4 regions of the Pseudarthrobacter sp. lyk4-40-TYG-27 genome follow, and region 4 is predicted to be linked to each of the others. Evidence: riboswitches for the same ligand, from Rfam matches in the RefSeq annotation. Region 4 holds a riboswitch; each other region holds the start of a gene.

Region 1 (4,176 bases), on a different contig from region 4:
GCTGACGGATGGGGCAGTCCCACCGAGACAACCGCGCCACCCCGCGTCACCAGATCCAGGCAAGTTGCTATCACGCCGGCCGAGCCGACTGCTTCGACGGCCACATCCACCCCGTCACCGGCAGCCTCGGCAACAAGACGGGGCGCATCCGCAGGCGTTCCCACCGCCGTGGCACCGGCGTCCAGGGCCAAGGGGTGCTTGCCCGGATTCGGATCGATGGCAATCACTCCGGCGGCCCCGGCGAGGCGGGCCGCCATGACGGCCGATAAGCCTACTGCGCCGATGCCGAAGACAGCCACGGACTGCCCCGGGCTGACGCCTGCCGTATTGAGCACGGCCCCCATTCCGGTGAGCACGGCGCAACCAAACATCGCCGCGACGGTGTCCGGGACGTCGTCGTCAATCACCACCACCGACTCCCGCGCCACCACGGCGTAATCCGCAAACGCCGAGACGCCCAAATGGTGGTTGATGCGCTCCCCCGCCGGCGTGCGCAGCAAGGCCGGCCCATGCGACAGGTCACCGGAGCCGTTGACCTCTGCAGCGCGGTGGCAAAGCGCGGGCCTCCCGGCCCGGCAGGCCCGGCAGTGGCCGCAACTGGGCACGAAAACGAGCACCACGTGGTCTCCCACGGACACATCGGCTACCCCGTCGCCCACGGACACCACCCGCCCCACCGCCTCGTGGCCCAATGCCATCGGAAGCGGCCGGACCCTGGAGCCGTCCACCACGGACAGGTCCGAATGGCACAGGCTCGAATAGGTGATGGCAACCCCAAGCTCACCGGCGCGCGGCTGCGGTTGGTCCAGTTCCTGCAGGATCAGGGGCTTCGCGTCAGCGTAGGCGGGTTTTCCTGGTGCCTGTCCGGCGGCGGGAACGGTCGAATACAGGACGGCGGCTTTCATGACACGATCATGCCGTACTTCCACCCCGGGCCTGCAGCACTGTGGCACCGCGGCGTCCACCGGCAGCGTGCACCGGAAGCACCGCAGGGCAGCAGCCGGCCGCTGCCGGGACGGGCGCAGCTAGGCCAGGAACGTCGTCCGGAGCTGGTTCCCCAGCTGTCCGATCTCGGTCAGGAAGCCGTCATGGCCTATCGGTGCCGAGATCATATGCACGTCAACCTCACCCGGCAGGGCCTGGGCCAATTCGCGGGACTGGGACGGGAAGTAGAGCCGGTCGGAGTCCACGGCGGCAACGAAGAACCGGGCGGTGGCGGAGGCCAGGGTCTCGGCCAGCGGCCCGCGGCCACGGCAGACATCGTGGCTCATCAACGCCTCGGTGAGGGCGATATAGCTGTTGGCGTCGAACCGGCGGACGAGCTTCCTGCCCTGGTGGTCCAGATAGCTTTCCACCTGGTAGCGTCCGCGGTTTGCCAGCAGTCCGCCGTGCAGGGGCGACTCGGGGGCCTGGGGTTCCCGGCCGAAGCGCCCTTCCAGTTCCGCGGCGGACCGGTACGTGATGTGGGCGATCCGCCGTGCCAGGGCCAGTCCGTCTTCCGGACACGGTCCGCCGTAGTAGTCGCCGCCGTTGAAGTTCGGATCCTGGCGGATGGCCAAGGTCTGGGCCTGGGCGAAAGCGATCTGTTCAGCCGTGCTGGCAGCGCCGACCGAGATGACGGCGCAGCGCTGCACCCGGCCAGGGTAGGTCACCGCCCACTCCAGGGCGCGGGCACCCCCCATGGAACCGCCAAGGACGGCGTACCAGCTCCCGATGCCCAGCTGGTCCGCCAGCCGGGCCTCGGCAACAGTACTGTCCCGCAGGGTGACCAGGGGGAAGCGTGAGCCCCAGGGTGCTCCGTCGGGGGCGGCCGACGACGGGCCCGTGGACCCGTAGCAGCCGCCCACAATGTTGACGGACACCACGAAGAACCTGTCCGTATCGACGGGCGCCCCAGGACCGGCCAGCTGTTCCCACCAGCCCTCTTCGTCGGTGTCGCCCCGGGTCACGTGGGTGCTGCCCGTCAGGGCGTGCTCGATCAGGATGGCGTTGCTGCCGTCCGCGTTCAGCGTGCCCCAGGTCTCGTACGCCAGGGTGACATCCGGCAGGTAGCCGCCGCCCTCGAGCTCGAGTCCTCCGATGGAGGCGTAGCGGACAACTCCGTGTTCGGGAATGGTGTTACGGGCGACGGTAACCGTCATGGCAAGACCTCTTCTACGCGCTTGCCTGCCGTCATTTGACCGGCAGGCCAGGTCTTCACCCGGGGCACCCCACCGCGGAAGGAGGGTTGCCGGCCAGCAAGCCGGGGCTGTCACTGGCACTCATGACCTGGTTCGAGTGTACGAAACACCCCCCGGTCCAGGCCAAGAGTGTGACTGGTTGTGACTTCCCGGCGCTGCCGGCCGGCAGCGCCCCGGCGTGCCGGCGGTCAGGCGTCGGCGCCGCCCTTGGCCGCGCGGAAACCGGCCTCCAGGTCGGCCAGGATGTCGTCGATGTGCTCCAAGCCAACCGACAAGCGGACCAGCCCCGGATTGACGCCGGCCACCACCTGCTGCTCGGGCGAGAGCTGGCTGTGGGTGGTCGACGCCGGATGGATGACAAGCGAACGGACGTCGCCGATGTTGGCGACGTGCGAGTGCAGTTCCAGGGCGTCGACGAAGCGCTTGCCCGCCTCCGCGCCCCCGGCCAGGTTGAAAGCGACGACGGCGCCGGTCCCCTTGGGCCCGTACTTGCGGCCCCGTTCGTACCAGGGGCTGGACGGCAGCCCCGCGTAGGCGACCGATTCGACGTCGTCCCTTCCCTCCAGCCAGCGCGCCACCTCCGTGGCGTTGGAAACGTGCCGTTCCACCCGCAGGCTCAGCGTTTCCAGGCCCTGCGAAATCAGGAAGGCGTTGAAGGGCGAAACCGCCGAGCCAAGGTCGCGCAGCAACTGGACACGGGCTTTGAGGATGTAGGAAAGGTTGGCGCCCAGTGCGCCGCCCTCGCCAAGGTCCCGGGCGTAGACCAGCCCGTTGTAGGTGGGATCCGGGGTGTTGAAACCGGGGAACCGGTCGGGGTCCTTGCCGAAATCGAACTTGCCGGAGTCGACGATGACGCCGGCAATCGCCGAGCCATGACCGCCCAGGTACTTGGTGGCGGAGTGGATCACGATGTCCGCACCCCACTCCAGCGGCCGGATCAGGTAGGGAGTGGACAGGGTGTTGTCCACGATCAGGGGAACGCCGGCGTCGTGGGCCACCTGGGAGATGCCTTCGATGTCCAAGACGTCCTGGCGCGGGTTGGATACCACCTCGCCAAAGAACAGTTTGGTGTTGGGCTGAACGGCATTCCGCCACTGATCCAGGTTGTCCGGATCTTCCACGAAGGTGACCGCGATGCCGAACTTCTTCAGGGTGTGGGCGAACAGGTTGTAGGTGCCGCCGTACAGGCTGGGGCTGGCCACGATGTGGTCCCCGGCCTCGGCGATATTCAGGACGGCGAAGGTCTCCGCGGCCTGCCCCGAGCTCAGCAGCAAAGCGGCCAGGCCACCTTCGAGGCTGGCGATCCGCTGCTCCACCGCGTCCTGGGTGGGGTTGCCGATGCGGGTGTAGATCGGCGCCAGTTCGGCCAGCGCAAAACGGTTGGCTGCGCTCTCGGCGCTCGGGAACACGAATGACGTGGTCTGGTAGATGGGAAGGGCGCGGGCCCCGGTGGCGCTGTCAGGCTCCTGGCCTGCATGGATCTGGCGGGTTTCGAAGGACCATCCGTTGGACATCTCAGTCTCCTATGACATGGGCCCGGCATGCTGGGAGCACCACGGGCCGCGCTTGCTTCCGGCAATTGCCGGACAGCCTGGTCCTCACCCGGGGCACCCCACCGCGGATGGAGGGTTGCCGGCCAGCGAGCCGGGGCTTAACGCTGGCACTCATGACCTGCGCCCAGTGTAGGAACATCACTCCGGCCGGGACAGCATTGTGACGAACATGGTCTTGCCGCTGTGTGCGGGCCGTGGGGCCCGCGAGGGTGGCAGCTGACGGGCGGGGACGGTCCGAACAGCCACGATTCCAGTAAGGGTACCCTTAGCTGAGAGCCCGATCACAAAGTGCCAAGATGTTGCCATGCGCATGGATCACGTCTCTTACGCCTGTGAACACGATGGCCTCGCGGCCACTACCGAACGTATTTCAACTGCCCTCGGCGTTGAGGCAGTGAAGGGCGGGGTCCACCCCCGGTTCGGCACCCGGAATATGATCATCC
Region 2 (4,176 bases), on a different contig from region 4:
GATCCTCCCCCATTCGTTCGGGCTGCCCGGGTCCGGCCGCGGGGAGCGGACCTGCGCAGCGCCGTTCATGAGAATGCCCCGAACAGACCGGCCATCGCCGGACCGCGGGGCGGCTCAGCGATGCAAGAGTTCCGGGGCTCTTACCACCCAAGTTTAGCGGATCAGGCACTTTGTCCACTCGATGGGCCCGCCGCGGCCCCGCAAGGGACTGCGGCGGGCCTGGTCCCTTACTCGTCCTCGGCTTCCCCGGCCGGCCGGGACGTCTGTTCGGCGAGAGTGTCCCAGAAGGAGGTGTCGGCGTCGGCAATGGAACCGTCCGCGATCGCCGCGGCGGTGGAGGTCAGGGTGGTGACCGTCTGCTTGATCAGGTAGCCGTTGCTCCGCTGCCCCAGCGCGTAGCCGTCCAAGTAGTGGTCCGACATGCCGCGCATCTCGAAAAGCAGGGTGGCAATGCCGTATTCCACGGAGATGCCGTTGCGGCTGATGGTCTCCGCACTGCCGCCCTGGTACTTGCCCAGGTGGCCCCAGCCGGTGGAGTCCACGTTGTTGAAAACCACGGCACCAAGCCGCTTGGATTTCTCGACAACGGCGGGATCGGCGTTCGGGGTGGTGGGGTACAGGATTGACCCGGACACCAGCTTGCCGTCGCGTTCAGCGCGGGTGCCCTGGTGGTGCAGGTCGATCATGTAATCGACGCGGTACTTGCGCATCACGTTGCTGTGCAGCGCCTGGGTCTCCGGCTGGACCTTGGCCACGTGGTCCCGGTTCAGGTCCACGCCCTCTGCGTTGTAACGCGTCAGGTGGCGGTCGCCTTTGGCGAGGTAGTCGTCCAAGGAAAAATTCACGTCCCCCATGGCGCCGTCGGCATTGAGCATGGGCACGATCAGGATATTGACGCCGTCCAGGATGCCGGACGACTTGCCCGTGCCCAGGTGCTTGACGAATTCCATGGCGCCCTCGGTGGTGAGCTGTTCGTTGCCATGCTGCTGGGTCAGGTAGAGGATGGTGGGCTTGGCCGGGTCAGAGATGTATTTGACCAGGTGGATATCGCGGCCCTTGACCGTCTGGCCGATCACTTCCAGCTCCATGGCCGGTTGCTTGGCGTCCTGGTCCTTCAGGAAGGAGACCATCTGACTGTACGTAGCCAGCTTGCTGGTGGTGATCTGGCCGTTGCCGCCGTAGTTCGGGCCTTCGCCAACTGCGTGGGCCATCGGGGCGGACCCGGCGAAGACGGCCAGCGCCAGCGCGCCGGATACGGCAAGGGTCCTCAAAGATTTCGTCACAGTGCGTTACCTCTTTCGAGTGCATCGGGTGCGTTCAGCCGCCATGTTCCCCATTACGGCCCGTGACAGACAGCCAACCAAGCTTGACGAAAGCTGTCAATAGACTGGACAAAACCTGGGAACGGGTTGGGCTATTGCCGGGGAGCGCCACCGCCCAACACTGATCCGCCGTATTCTGAACCGCATTTGCCCACGGGCGGTTCATGGATTTAGGTAAGAGTGGACCATCCGGAGCGGCTGAGAGACCTGGCTCAATGACGCCGCAGCAACCACGGTCCGGCAGGAAAGCTGCCGGCCGAAGGTGCTACTGCCAGGACCGATGGAAGGAAGATTCCAGCATGCCCCTCAACACCGACCATATTCGCGCCACCCACGCCGGGTCCCTGCCTCGCACCGATGAACTCATCGCAGCCAACACCGCAAAGGAATCCGACGGGATCACCCCGGCGTTCCTGGAGCTCCTGGAAGACTCCGTTGTGGGCGTGGTCCAGCGCCAGAAGGACCTGGGCATCGATATCCCCAACGACGGCGAGTACGGGCATACGATGTCCAACTCCGTGGACTACGGGGCCTGGTGGAACTACTCCTTCGCCCGGCTCGGCGGCCTGGAGCCGACCACCGTGGACCGGTGGGCTGAAGCCGAAGTCCGGCGGTCGTCCCCCGGAAACGTTGTCCTGACGTCCTTCCCCGACCGGCGGGACCGGCAGGCGTTCAATGAGGCGTACAGCGATCCCTCCTCCGGGATCTTGGCGCACCGGAAGAGCGTGTCCCAACCCAAGATCGCCGGGCCCCTGACATATACCGGCCATGACCTGGTGGCTTCGGACATCAAGAACCTGAAGACCGGGCTCGCCGCGGCAGGCCTCAGCGAAGGATTCGTGGCGTCCCTCTCCCCCGGTTCCTGCGCCCGCGTCGCCAATGAGTACTACAAGAACGATGAGGAGCTCGTCTACGCCTGCGCCGATGCGATGCGCGAGGAATACAAAGCCATCATCGACGCCGGCCTGACGGTCCAGCTCGACGATCCGTCCCTGGCCGAGAGCTGGGACCAGATCAACCCGGAGCCGTCCCTGGAGGACTACCTGAAGTTCATCCAGCTGCGCGTCGAGGCCACCAACTGGGCCTTGCGGGACCTTCCGCAGGAACAGGTCCGGCTGCACGTTTGCTGGGGCTCCTGGCATGGTCCGCACACTACGGACATCCCATTCGCCGACATCATCGGCTCAGTGCTGCAGGTCAACGCCGGCGCGTACTCCTTCGAGGCGGCCAATGTCCGCCACGAGCACGAATGGCGTGTCTGGGAGGACACCACCCTTCCTGAGGGCAAAGTGATCATTCCCGGCGTCGTCTCCCACGCCACCAATGTGGTGGAGCACCCGGACCTGGTGGCGGACCGGATTGTCCGCTTCGCCAAGCTGGTGGGACGCGAGAACGTCATCGCATCCACCGACTGCGGCCTGGGCGGCCGGGTGCATCCGCAGATCGCATTCGCCAAGCTGGAGGCTCTTGGCGAGGGCGCCCGCCGCGCCACCGTGCGCCTCTGGTAGTTATCCGCCCCTTCCGGGAATGACCGCCGGTCCACTGCGCCATGAATGAGGTGCGCTGGACCGGCGTTTCGTTTCTCCGGGCTTGGTAAACTGGCAAAGGCCGACCCGGAATCGGCCCACCCCAACTAACCACCGTTGATGAGCTGCGCCACCGTGCGCCCATTTTCGGCGGTGGACGCAACATCAATCCCCGCAGGAGAACCAGCCCTTCATGACCGCACTGGCCCCCGAAACATTCCACGAACAGCTCATGAGCCGCCGTTACGAGCCCAGCGTTGCCGCTGTCAACGAGCTGTGCGATTCCCTGCAGGAAGCGAAGCCCGGAACCGTGGTGCCCTACGTGGACCCCATGCACGATGTTGAGGAATGCCGCATCATCAGCCTGTACTCCAATATTGGCGAGATGGACCAGTCCGGTTTCATCACTGCCGGTGACCAGGACGCCGCGACCCGCATGCTGGGCATCCAGTGGAAGCTGGGCCTGCGCCCGGAATTCGTGATGCCCTGGAACGTCCACCCGTGGCACGTCCCGGGGGAGGCCAACGGAAAATTCACCCCGGACCAGGTGCAGGCAGGTTTGAAGCCGCTGCTGAAGTTCCTCGCCCTGGTCCCCCGCGCCTCCGTGATCGTGGCGCACGGCACGGAGGCAAACCGCCTGGCCAACCTGCTGCTGAAGACCGAAGTCCCGCTGCTGTGGCGCCGCGGCCTCAAGACCTACAAGGTCCGCTCCCTGAGTGGCCGCGCCTTCGCCGGTTCACCGGCCCGCCAGGAGGAGTTCCTCGCGGACATGCACACGGCGTACGCCGATGCCATGGCACGCACCGGCATCGCCCACCAGGCCTAGGGTTTCGACGCGGCTCAACCACCGACGACGGCAGGTCACCTTCGCTGGGAAGGTGACCTGCCGTCGTCGTAATTAGTCGTATCTAGCCCTCGATGGCTGCCTTCGCCGCGGGATCGGAGTCGTTCAGGAACTTCTCGATCCGCTCCGGCTCGTCCGCTTCCCCAATAGCCGACGAAGCCCTGCCCAGCGAGTAAAGCGCACGGAGGAACCCGCGGTTCGGCTCGTGCTCCCACGGGATGGGCCCGACGCCGCGCCAACCGTTGCGGCGCAGCGCGTCCAGTCCGCGGTGGTAGCCCACTCGGGCGTACGCGTAGGAGTCGATGGTCCGGCCCTCGGTCCACGCTTCCTCAGCCAGGATCGCCCACAACAGTGAGGACGTGGGGTGCTTTTCCACCAGGTCCAGGGCCTCGTGCCCGGCTTCCAGCTGCGCATTGACCTCGGTCTCGGCAGGCAGGAGCGTGGGCTCAGGTCCCATCAGGTTCTTGCGGAACTCATCCGACAT
Region 3 (4,176 bases), on a different contig from region 4:
TCGATGATCCGCAGCCCGTCCAACAGGGCGAAGGCCGCCTCCTTGCCGGAGCGGCCGCCCGAGGGCGCCAGCTCAAGGGTGAGGACCGTGCCGCCGGCGCTCATCTGCTTCGCCGCCAGCTCATACTGCGGGTGCGATGTCAGCAGCGGGTACTTCACCCAGCTCACGGCAGGCTGCTCCTCGAGCCATTCAGCGAGCCGCAGGGCGGTGGCCGAGGAGTGCCGGACGCGCAGGCTCATGGTTTCCAGGCCCTTGGTCAGGACCCAGGCGTTGAACGCCGAAAGCGCCGGACCTGTGTGGCGCATCAGCTGCTTCACCGGGCCGTCGATGAACTCCTTGGTGCCCAGGATGGCACCGCCCAGGACCCGGCCCTGCCCGTCGATGTGCTTGGTGCCGGAGTACACGATGACGTCCGCGCCCAGGTCCCCGCAGCGCTGCAGCAGGGGAGTGGCGAAGACATTGTCCGCAACTACCGTGGCGCCGGCGGCATGGGCCAGTTCGCTCACCGCGGCGATGTCCACGATTTCCTGCATCGGGTTGGACGGGGATTCGAAGAAGACGGCGGTGGTGGGCTTGGACAGGGCCTCGCGCCACTGGTCCAGGTCCGGGCCATCGACGAAGACCGTTTCCACTCCCCACCGCGGCAGGATCTCGTTCAGGATCACGAAGCATGACCCGAACAGTGAGCGGGCGGCCACCACGCGGTCACCGGCTGCAAGCAGCGCGCCCAGGGCCGTGAACACCGCGGACATGCCCGACGCCGTCGCGAAGCAGGCCTCGGTGCCTTCCAGCAGCCTGAGCCGTTCCTGGAAGGTGGCCACGGACGGGTTGCCGTAGCGCGAGTACACAAAGCGCTCGTCCTCGCCGGTGAAGGCGCGTTCGGCCGCGGCCGCGGATTCGTAAACGAACCCGGAATTCAGGAAGACGGCCTCTGAGGTTTCCTGGAAGTTGGTGCGGTCCAGCCCGCCGCGGACAGCCTGGGTGTCGGGGCTCCAGCCGGGGGCATCTTGATTGAAAGTCACTTAGTTCTTTCCGAGGTTGGTGGGCAGGCCGCGGTTCTTCCAGCCGTTGACGGTCCGTTCGCCGTAGCGGTCAGGTTCCCCCTCGAAGCCCTCCAGGACGTTGTAGGAAGTGAAGCCGGCCTGGGTGGCCGCCACGGCCGCGGCGATGGATCGCTGGCCCGAACGGCAAAGGAACACGAGCTCAGCGCCCGGGTCCTCAGGCGCCTGCTCCTTGAGGTCCTTCACGAAATCGGGGTTGGGGATGCCGCCGGGGAAGGTCCACTGGATGAAGAGCGGATCGTTGTCCGTTGCCTTGGTATCCGGAATGCCAATGTGGGCCCATTCGCCCTCGGTGCGGACGTCCACCAGGATGGCGCCCTGCTCCAGCTTGGCCCACGCTTCCTGCGGCGTCAGGTCTCCCGCGTAGCTCATGCGTGGCCCTCGCCGTCGAACTCGCCTTCCAGGTCGTCAACAGCCGTGGCCACCGCGGCGTCAGCCGACGCGATGGCGGCCGGGAGGACAACGGCCTGGGCCACGATGACGCTGCTGCCGTTGAAAGTGGCCGCCGGGCTGCCGTGCAGGACGTAACCGTCCGCAAGCGCAGCCGAGATCCGCTCACAGAAGGAGCGGTCGTCCGGGCCCGTAATCAGGCGGTAGGACAATTTTTCGTCAGGGGCGGGTGCGTCAGACACGACGGATCTCCTTCTTTCACGCTTGCAGCTCGAATCGGTCGATATGCCAAGTATTCACCTGAGGCACCCCGCCGCGAGAGGAGGGTTGCCGACCGGCCAGTCAGGGCTTAACACCGGTACTCATTACTCCCCAAAAACGTAACACCTGCGCCGCCAAGCCGCACGGCCGCCGTCGTCATGTTCCGTAATTGAGAGCCCGCGACCACCGCGTCACGGGAACGCGGCAGGGCGGCCGGGCCGATAAAGTTTCTACCGGGGGCGCCGCCCTGCCGTCACAGTGGGAGTACCGGGGGGTCTTGCCAGCATGCGAGCAGCAACATCGCACCACCAGGCCGGCCGTCGTCGTGCCCGTCACCGTTCCCCCGGGGCGTTCCTGGCCGCCGCCGTCGTCGTGCTCCTGGCGCTGCTGGCGCCCGCCGGTGCTGCGCAGGCGGCCTCCGCGGAACCGGACCAAGGCAAGCCGTGGCTGGGTGCCGTCCTTGAATGGGGCGAGGATACCGCCGCTGGATTCTCCGACCGGCTGGGTGCGAGCCCGGCCGTGTTTGGCCACGACATCGGCCTGCCGTTCCGCGACTCGGACCAGAACAACATCGAGGGGTTCCTGCAGCAGGCCTCGGCCAAGGGCGCCCACGCCATGCTCACCGTGAAGCCCACGGTGCCGCTGGACCAGATCGGCGCCTCCGAAGCGGAAGCCTTCGCCGGCAAGGTCCGCGACCTGGCCTCCGGGTTCAAGGGCCGGCTGTTGATCCGGTTTGCGCCGGACATGAACTCGAGCTGGGTGGCCTGGGGGCAGCAGCCGGCCGCCTACCGGGAGGCCTTCAAGGCGGTCGCGGCAGCGGTCAAAAAGGACGACGGCGGCCGGGCCGCCATGGTCTGGGCGCCGTACCTGGGCAAGGACTACCCCTTTGACCGGAGCAGGAATGCCCCGCAGCCTGGAAGTGACGGCTTCGCCCTCCTGGACACCAACGGCGACGGCGCCTGGAACGGCTCCGACGCCGCCTACGCCCCCTACTATCCGGGGGACGACGCCGTGGACTGGGTGGGCCTGACTGCCTACCATGACGACACTGCCGGCGCCGCTGCCGTTAACACCGTGCCGCGTGCCGGTGAACTCCAGGAGATGCTGACCGGCGCGGGCAGCGAGAACTTCTACAATGCCTACGCGGAGGTCCGCAGGAAGCCGCTACTGCTCCAGACGTCGGCGTTCTACAGCCCTGCCGCGGGCGGACCGCCGGAGGCGGATATCAAGACGGCCTGGTGGGACCAGGTGGTGGGTACCGCCACCTCGCCGGCTTTCGCCAGGACGGCGGCGGTGGTGTGGGACGAGCGCACCAGCACCCGGGATACCGGCGTGGCCAGCATCGACTGGCTGCTCACCGGAAATCCCGCCATCGCCAAAGCTGCGCTGGACCGGCTGAAGTCCTCTGCTGTGGTCACCGGGCCGGTCACCGATGTGGCCGCGGACGGATCGTATGTCCGGGCCAACACCCTGTCCGGGGCTGCGGTCTGGACCGTGGCCGTGGCGATGGCCATCCTCCTGGCGGCGCTGTGGCAGATTCCCCGCCGGGTCAACGCCGCCACCGCATGGAGCTACCAGGAGCCGGGAAACAGGGACTCGCGCGTGGATCTGCTGCGCGGGATGGCCATTGTCTTCGTGGTGGTCAACCACCTGGGCCTGGTCTCGCTGTTCCAGCTGCTCACCCAGGAGGCCGTGGGCTTCGTATCGGGTGCCGAACTCTTCGTGCTGTTCTCCGGCCTGGTGGTGGGCATGGTCTACGGGCCGAAGGCCAGGGAAGACTTCGGCAAGGTTGTGGACCTCACCTCCCGCCGGGCGGGGAAGCTCTATGTGACCGCGCTGTCGGTGCTGATCGGCGTCTTCCTCATCGCGCAGCTTCCGTTCTTCCACACCGACGCCTTGACCACGTTCGTGGACCAGGGGACCGGCGGGGCCGGGCATAACGGTGCCGGCCGGACGTACGACCTCTACGCCGGGATGTCGTCGCTGTTCCAGTTCCCGGTGCCGCCCCAGGTCCTGCCGGCCATCCTGCTGTTGCAGTTCGGGCCCTGGCAGTTCAACGTGATGGGCCTGTACGTGGTGCTGCTCCTGGCCAGCCCCTTGATCCTGGCCCTGTTGAACCGCGGAAAGGCCGTATGGGTCCTGGTGGTATCGCTGGCGGTGTACGCCGTGGGGGCCGGAACCAGGTTCCGGATTTTGCCGTCGCAGTTCGAGGACTCTTTTCCGCTGCTGGTGTGGCAGGTGCTGTTCGTGCTGGGGCTCGTGGTGGGATACCACCGGCGCAGCATTATCGCGTGGTTGTCGGCCCATGCCTGGGTGGTGGCCGCCTGTACTGTGGCTGCAGTCGCCCTGGCCTTCCTATCCTGGGGCAACCCCTACTTGGCCAACAACTACGACGTCCGGCTGGCGCTGATGCCGGACGCCACCTACCGGGCCATGTATGACGCCCTCTTTGGCCGGACCTACC
Region 4 (4,176 bases):
CTGCCAGTGTGTGACATGCCCTTCGAGCCCGGTGAATTCGGGCCCCACCACCGGCTTGTGGCCCGGGCGGTACACATCGCCGGCGTGCATGATCCTGGAGAGCCTGTGCACCCACGGCACCGAGGTATCCAGTTGGTTCCAGATGAGTCCGAGCGTTCCGTGCGGGCGCAGGACGCGGGCAAGTTCGGTGCTTGCAGGCAGCGCGTCGCACCAGTGCCAGGCCTGCGCCACGGTGACGACGTCGAAGGAGGCTTCGGCCAGCCCCGTCGCCTCCGCGGTCCCCGCCATGGCCGTGGCAGCAGGGCAGTGTGCCGAGAGTTGGGCGAGCATGTCCGTGGAAGGGTCGATGGCGGTTACCTCCAGGCCAAGCTCCAGCAGCAGGGCCGTAAACTTCCCGGTACCGGCCCCGACATCGAGTGCGTCACGGGCCTGCGCCGGGACCAGCCACCGGGCTGACTCCGCGGGGTAGCCCGGCCTGACGCGCTGGTAGTGCCGTCCGCCGTCGCGGAAACTGCCGCCAAGTTCCCGCCGGCGCCCGTGATCAAGCTTGGGGCCACCCCGAACCACGCGTGGACTCCTTCAATTCCGACTGTTGATGCCCCTCGAATTTACCGCACCCCCTTTGGACATGTGGTGGGGGAGCAGGAGCGGGAGGAGCCCTAGTCGTCGATACAGGGGGCCGCGCCGGCCGTGCCCGGGGTGTTGGGTGCCCAGTGCGGGTAGGTGCGGGAGTCGTTGGCGGGCACCCAACGGCCTGCGTCAACCACGTAGTCCCAGCCCAGTCCGTTGCTGCGCAGTGCGCGGATGCCGGCAAGAAGGCGTTCGGCATCCTCCAGCCGGGATCCGACGCCGAAGCTCGCCCGGAGTGATCCGTTGGGCAGGCCCAGGCGTTTCAGCAGCGGGTGGGCGCAGAAGCGTCCGTCCCGCAGGCCCACGCCGTGCTCCGCCGAGAGGTAGGCGGCCACCAGCCCGGCGTCGTAGCCTGCAACCGAGAAATTGACCACGCCGATGGTGTCCGTTTCCGGATTGGTGTCCTTGAAGATCTGGTGGACGGTGACGCCGTCGATGCCCTGGAGGCCCTCCACCAGGAAGGAGCGGATGGCGGACTCGTGGGCGTGCCAGCGTTCCTGGTCCAGTTCCGCGATCACCTGGGTGGCGCGGGCCAGCGTGGCGGCTCCCAGGACGTTGGGCGATCCCCCCTCATGGCGGGCCGGGCCGGTGGCCCAGCTGACGCCGTCGAGCCTTGCTTCCTTGACGGCACCGCCCCCGGCCAGGTGCGGGACACCGGCGTCCAGCCAGTCAGCACGTCCCACCAGGACGCCTGCGCCGAACGGCGCGTAGAGCTTGTGCCCGGAGAACGCAAGGTAGTCGACGTCGTCCGTGCTGATGTCCACCCGGCGATGCGGCGCAAGCTGGGCGGCGTCCACCACGATCCGTGCGCCGTACTGGTGCGCCAGCGCGGCCAAGGCCCGGATGGGGAGGATCTCGCCGGTGACGTTGGAAGCGCCGGTGACGGCCAGCAGGCTGACCCCGCCCTGCTCAAGTTCGGTGCGGACTGCCTCCAAAGTGCCGCTGATGGTGTCCGCGGCGACAATGCTGCGGTGCGGGACGCCCTGCCAGGGCAGGAGGTTGGCGTGGTGTTCGATGTCCAGGTAAAGGACATCTCCGGCGGGGCGGCCGTCCGCCAGCGGCAGGCAGCCGGCCAGCAGGTTCAGGGAGTCGGTGGTGTTGCGGGTGAAGACGACCGAATCGCCGGGGCGCCCTCCCACGAAGTCGCGGACAATGTTGCGTGCGTTTTCGTACACTGAGGTGCTGATCTGGGATGCGTAGCCGGCGCCCCGGTGGACACTCGCGTAGTACGGGAGGATCTCGTTCAGGTACGCGGACACCACTGACAGCGCCGGTGCGGAGGCGCCGTAGTCGAGGTTTGCGTAGCGGACGTGGCCGCCGGAGATCAGCGGCGCCTGGATCTCGGCGCCGGTGACCGCGGCGAGGGGCCGGCCGGCGACGGCCTGTCGCGGATCCGCCGCGGCGGCGTTGGCGGTGGCGGAAAGGGGGGAGACGGTGGCAGTTGTCACAGAGACCTCACTTGGATACAGGACTCCGGCACAGTGGAATCCGCGCTTGCCGTATCCGCTCCGGACCGGCCTGGTCGTCACCCGGGGCACCCCACCGCGAATGGAGGGTTGCCGGCCAGCAAACCGGGGTTTTGCGCTGGCACTCGTGACCTGGATAAAAGCGTAGAACATGGAATGGGCAGGACTAAAGCCGCGGCAATTGTTAAGGCTTTTGTTACGCCCTGCCGAAGAAACGGCCGCGGACGCCCCCTCAAGGAGGCGTCCGGCGTCGTATTGTTCGATTATTGTGCCGCTAGGGCGACTGCTGGAGCAGGTCGTCGAGGTCCGGGTTCAGCCGGTGCAGCACCTCTGAATGCAGGATCGAGTTCGTGGCCAGGGCATTGCCGCCGAACGGGCCATCCTCGCCTTCGAGGGACGTGAAGCGGCCGCCGGCCTCCACCACGATCGGTACCAGGGCGGCCATGTCGTACAGGTTCAGTTCGGGTTCGCAGGCGATATCCACCGAGCCTTCCGCCACCATGCAGTAGGACCAGAAGTCTCCGTACGCCCGGGTCCGCCACACGTCTTCCGTCAGGCCGAGGAAGTCGTCAAGGTTTCCGCGTTCCTTCCAGCCGCCCAGGCTGGAATAGGAGAGGGAGGCGTCGGCCAGGTTTGAGACGTTGGAAACCCGAAGCCGGGTGGCGGCGGCCAGGGACCTGCCCATGTACGCGCCCATGCCTTTGGCAGCCCACCAGCGCTTGCCCAGTGCCGGAGCGCTGACGACGCCCACCACCGGCTCGCCCTCGTCCACCAGGGCGATCAGCGTGGCCCAGACCGGGACGCCGCGGACGAAGTTCTTGGTCCCGTCGATGGGATCGATGATCCAGCGCCGCGAGCCGTGGCCGGTGCTGCCGAATTCCTCACCCAGAACGGCATCGCGGGGCCGGGAGCGGGAGAGTTGGCCTCGGATGGCCTCCTCGGCCGCCTTGTCGGCGTCGGTGACCGGCGTCAGGTCCGGCTTGGTCTCGACGTGGAGGTCCAGGGCCTTGAACCGGCTCATCGTCTGGTCGTCCACGGAGTCGGCCAGGACGTGGGCCAGGCGCAGGTCATCGTTGTAACTCGAAGCGGGTTGGATCATGGTTCCAAACTACCGTCTGCGGGCGTTTCTGCCGGGAGAACGCGTCAGTTGACGCTGCCAAGCTCCTTCGTTTCCTGTGCTTCCATCCTTGGATCGGCGCCGAGCAGCCGCCGCAGGGACGCCAGGCGGGCGGCGCCGGTAGGGCCGGCGTGTCCGCCGTCCACCCACTCGTCCAGCCCGCAGTTGACCGCCGTTGCCGTGTGCTTGCAGCCCCGCTCGCAGTTTTCGATGCCCGGGGAGAGATCCGGGAACGAGCGCAGGATCCTGTCCGGGTCCACGTGCGCCAGGCCAAAGGACCGGATCCCCGGGGTGTCGATGATCCAGCTGCCGGGCGGCGCGTCCGCGAGCCGAAGTGCCAGTGCCGACGACGACGTGTGCCGGCCGCGCCCGGTGACGGCGTTGACGCCGCCGGTGGCGCGCTCGGCGCCCGTGAGTGCGTTCACCATAGTGGATTTGCCCACCCCGGAATGCCCCAGCATCACGGTGACGGTGCCGTCGAGGTGTGCGCGGAGGGCGGCCACCGCAGCGCTGTCCAGCCGGGCGGAGAGGCCGTCGTCGGACCGCGCGTCGATCCCGGAGGCCTGTGCGTCGGCGGTCTTGCTGATGATGACGGGGAAGTCCAGGTGCGTGTAATTGGAGAGGAGCTCGGCGGGATCCTTGACGTCGGCCTTGGTCACCAGCAGGATCGGCGCGATCCCGGCGTCGTAGGCCGCCACCAGGGCGCGGTCAATGAAGCCTGTGCGGGGCTCGGGGTTGGCGGCCGCCACGACGATGACCAGCTGGTCCGCGTTGGCCACCACGGCGCGCTCCACGGGGTCGGTATCGTCGGCACTGCGGCGAAGCAGGGTGCGGCGGTCCTGAATTCTCACCAGCCGGGCCAGCGTGTCCGGGGCTCCGGAGACATCCCCCACCAGGGAGACGAAGTCGCCGGCCACCACGGGATTGCGGCGAAGCTCGCGGGCCCGCGCAGCGATGACCACC

Evidence for each region. Region 4 has a riboswitch for S-adenosylmethionine ahead of QRM96_RS13220 (aminotransferase class V-fold PLP-dependent enzyme). Riboswitches for the same ligand answer to the same signal wherever they lie in the genome.
Region 1: it holds a riboswitch for S-adenosylmethionine, as region 4 does, so the genes downstream of both, metX (homoserine O-acetyltransferase MetX) here and QRM96_RS13220 (aminotransferase class V-fold PLP-dependent enzyme) in region 4, are expected to answer to the same signal.
Region 2: it holds a riboswitch for S-adenosylmethionine, as region 4 does, so the genes downstream of both, QRM96_RS17550 (cobalamin-independent methionine synthase II family protein) here and QRM96_RS13220 (aminotransferase class V-fold PLP-dependent enzyme) in region 4, are expected to answer to the same signal.
Region 3: it holds a riboswitch for S-adenosylmethionine, as region 4 does, so the genes downstream of both, QRM96_RS16055 (DUF1737 domain-containing protein) here and QRM96_RS13220 (aminotransferase class V-fold PLP-dependent enzyme) in region 4, are expected to answer to the same signal.

Annotation. Positions count from the first base shown of each region.
Region 1 is NZ_JARVSH010000011.1:953-5,128, reverse strand. It holds gene QRM96_RS18090 (alcohol dehydrogenase catalytic domain-containing protein) at 1-905, opposite strand, end outside; gene metX (homoserine O-acetyltransferase MetX) at 1,026-2,141, opposite strand; SAM riboswitch class IV at 2,154-2,269, opposite strand; gene QRM96_RS18080 (bifunctional o-acetylhomoserine/o-acetylserine sulfhydrylase) at 2,369-3,694, opposite strand; SAM riboswitch class IV at 3,738-3,852, opposite strand; gene QRM96_RS18075 (VOC family protein) at 4,038-4,176, shown strand, end outside.
Region 2 is NZ_JARVSH010000010.1:88,322-92,497, forward strand. It holds gene QRM96_RS17545 (M14 family zinc carboxypeptidase) at 228-1,283, opposite strand; SAM riboswitch class I at 1,505-1,609, shown strand; gene QRM96_RS17550 (cobalamin-independent methionine synthase II family protein) at 1,622-2,830, shown strand; gene QRM96_RS17555 (uracil-DNA glycosylase family protein) at 3,042-3,674, shown strand; gene QRM96_RS17560 (DUF3151 domain-containing protein) at 3,757-4,176, opposite strand.
Region 3 is NZ_JARVSH010000008.1:100,497-104,672, forward strand. It holds gene QRM96_RS16045 (O-succinylhomoserine sulfhydrylase) at 1-1,022, opposite strand, end outside; gene QRM96_RS16050 (rhodanese-like domain-containing protein) at 1,023-1,433, opposite strand; gene QRM96_RS16055 (DUF1737 domain-containing protein) at 1,430-1,693, opposite strand; SAM riboswitch class IV at 1,707-1,821, opposite strand; gene opgC (OpgC domain-containing protein) at 1,998-4,176, shown strand, end outside.
Region 4 is NZ_JARVSH010000006.1:308,067-312,242, reverse strand. It holds gene QRM96_RS13225 (class I SAM-dependent methyltransferase) at 1-567, opposite strand, end outside; gene QRM96_RS13220 (aminotransferase class V-fold PLP-dependent enzyme) at 660-2,078, opposite strand; SAM riboswitch class IV at 2,116-2,229, opposite strand; gene hisN (histidinol-phosphatase) at 2,371-3,195, opposite strand; gene rsgA (ribosome small subunit-dependent GTPase A) at 3,240-4,176, opposite strand, start outside.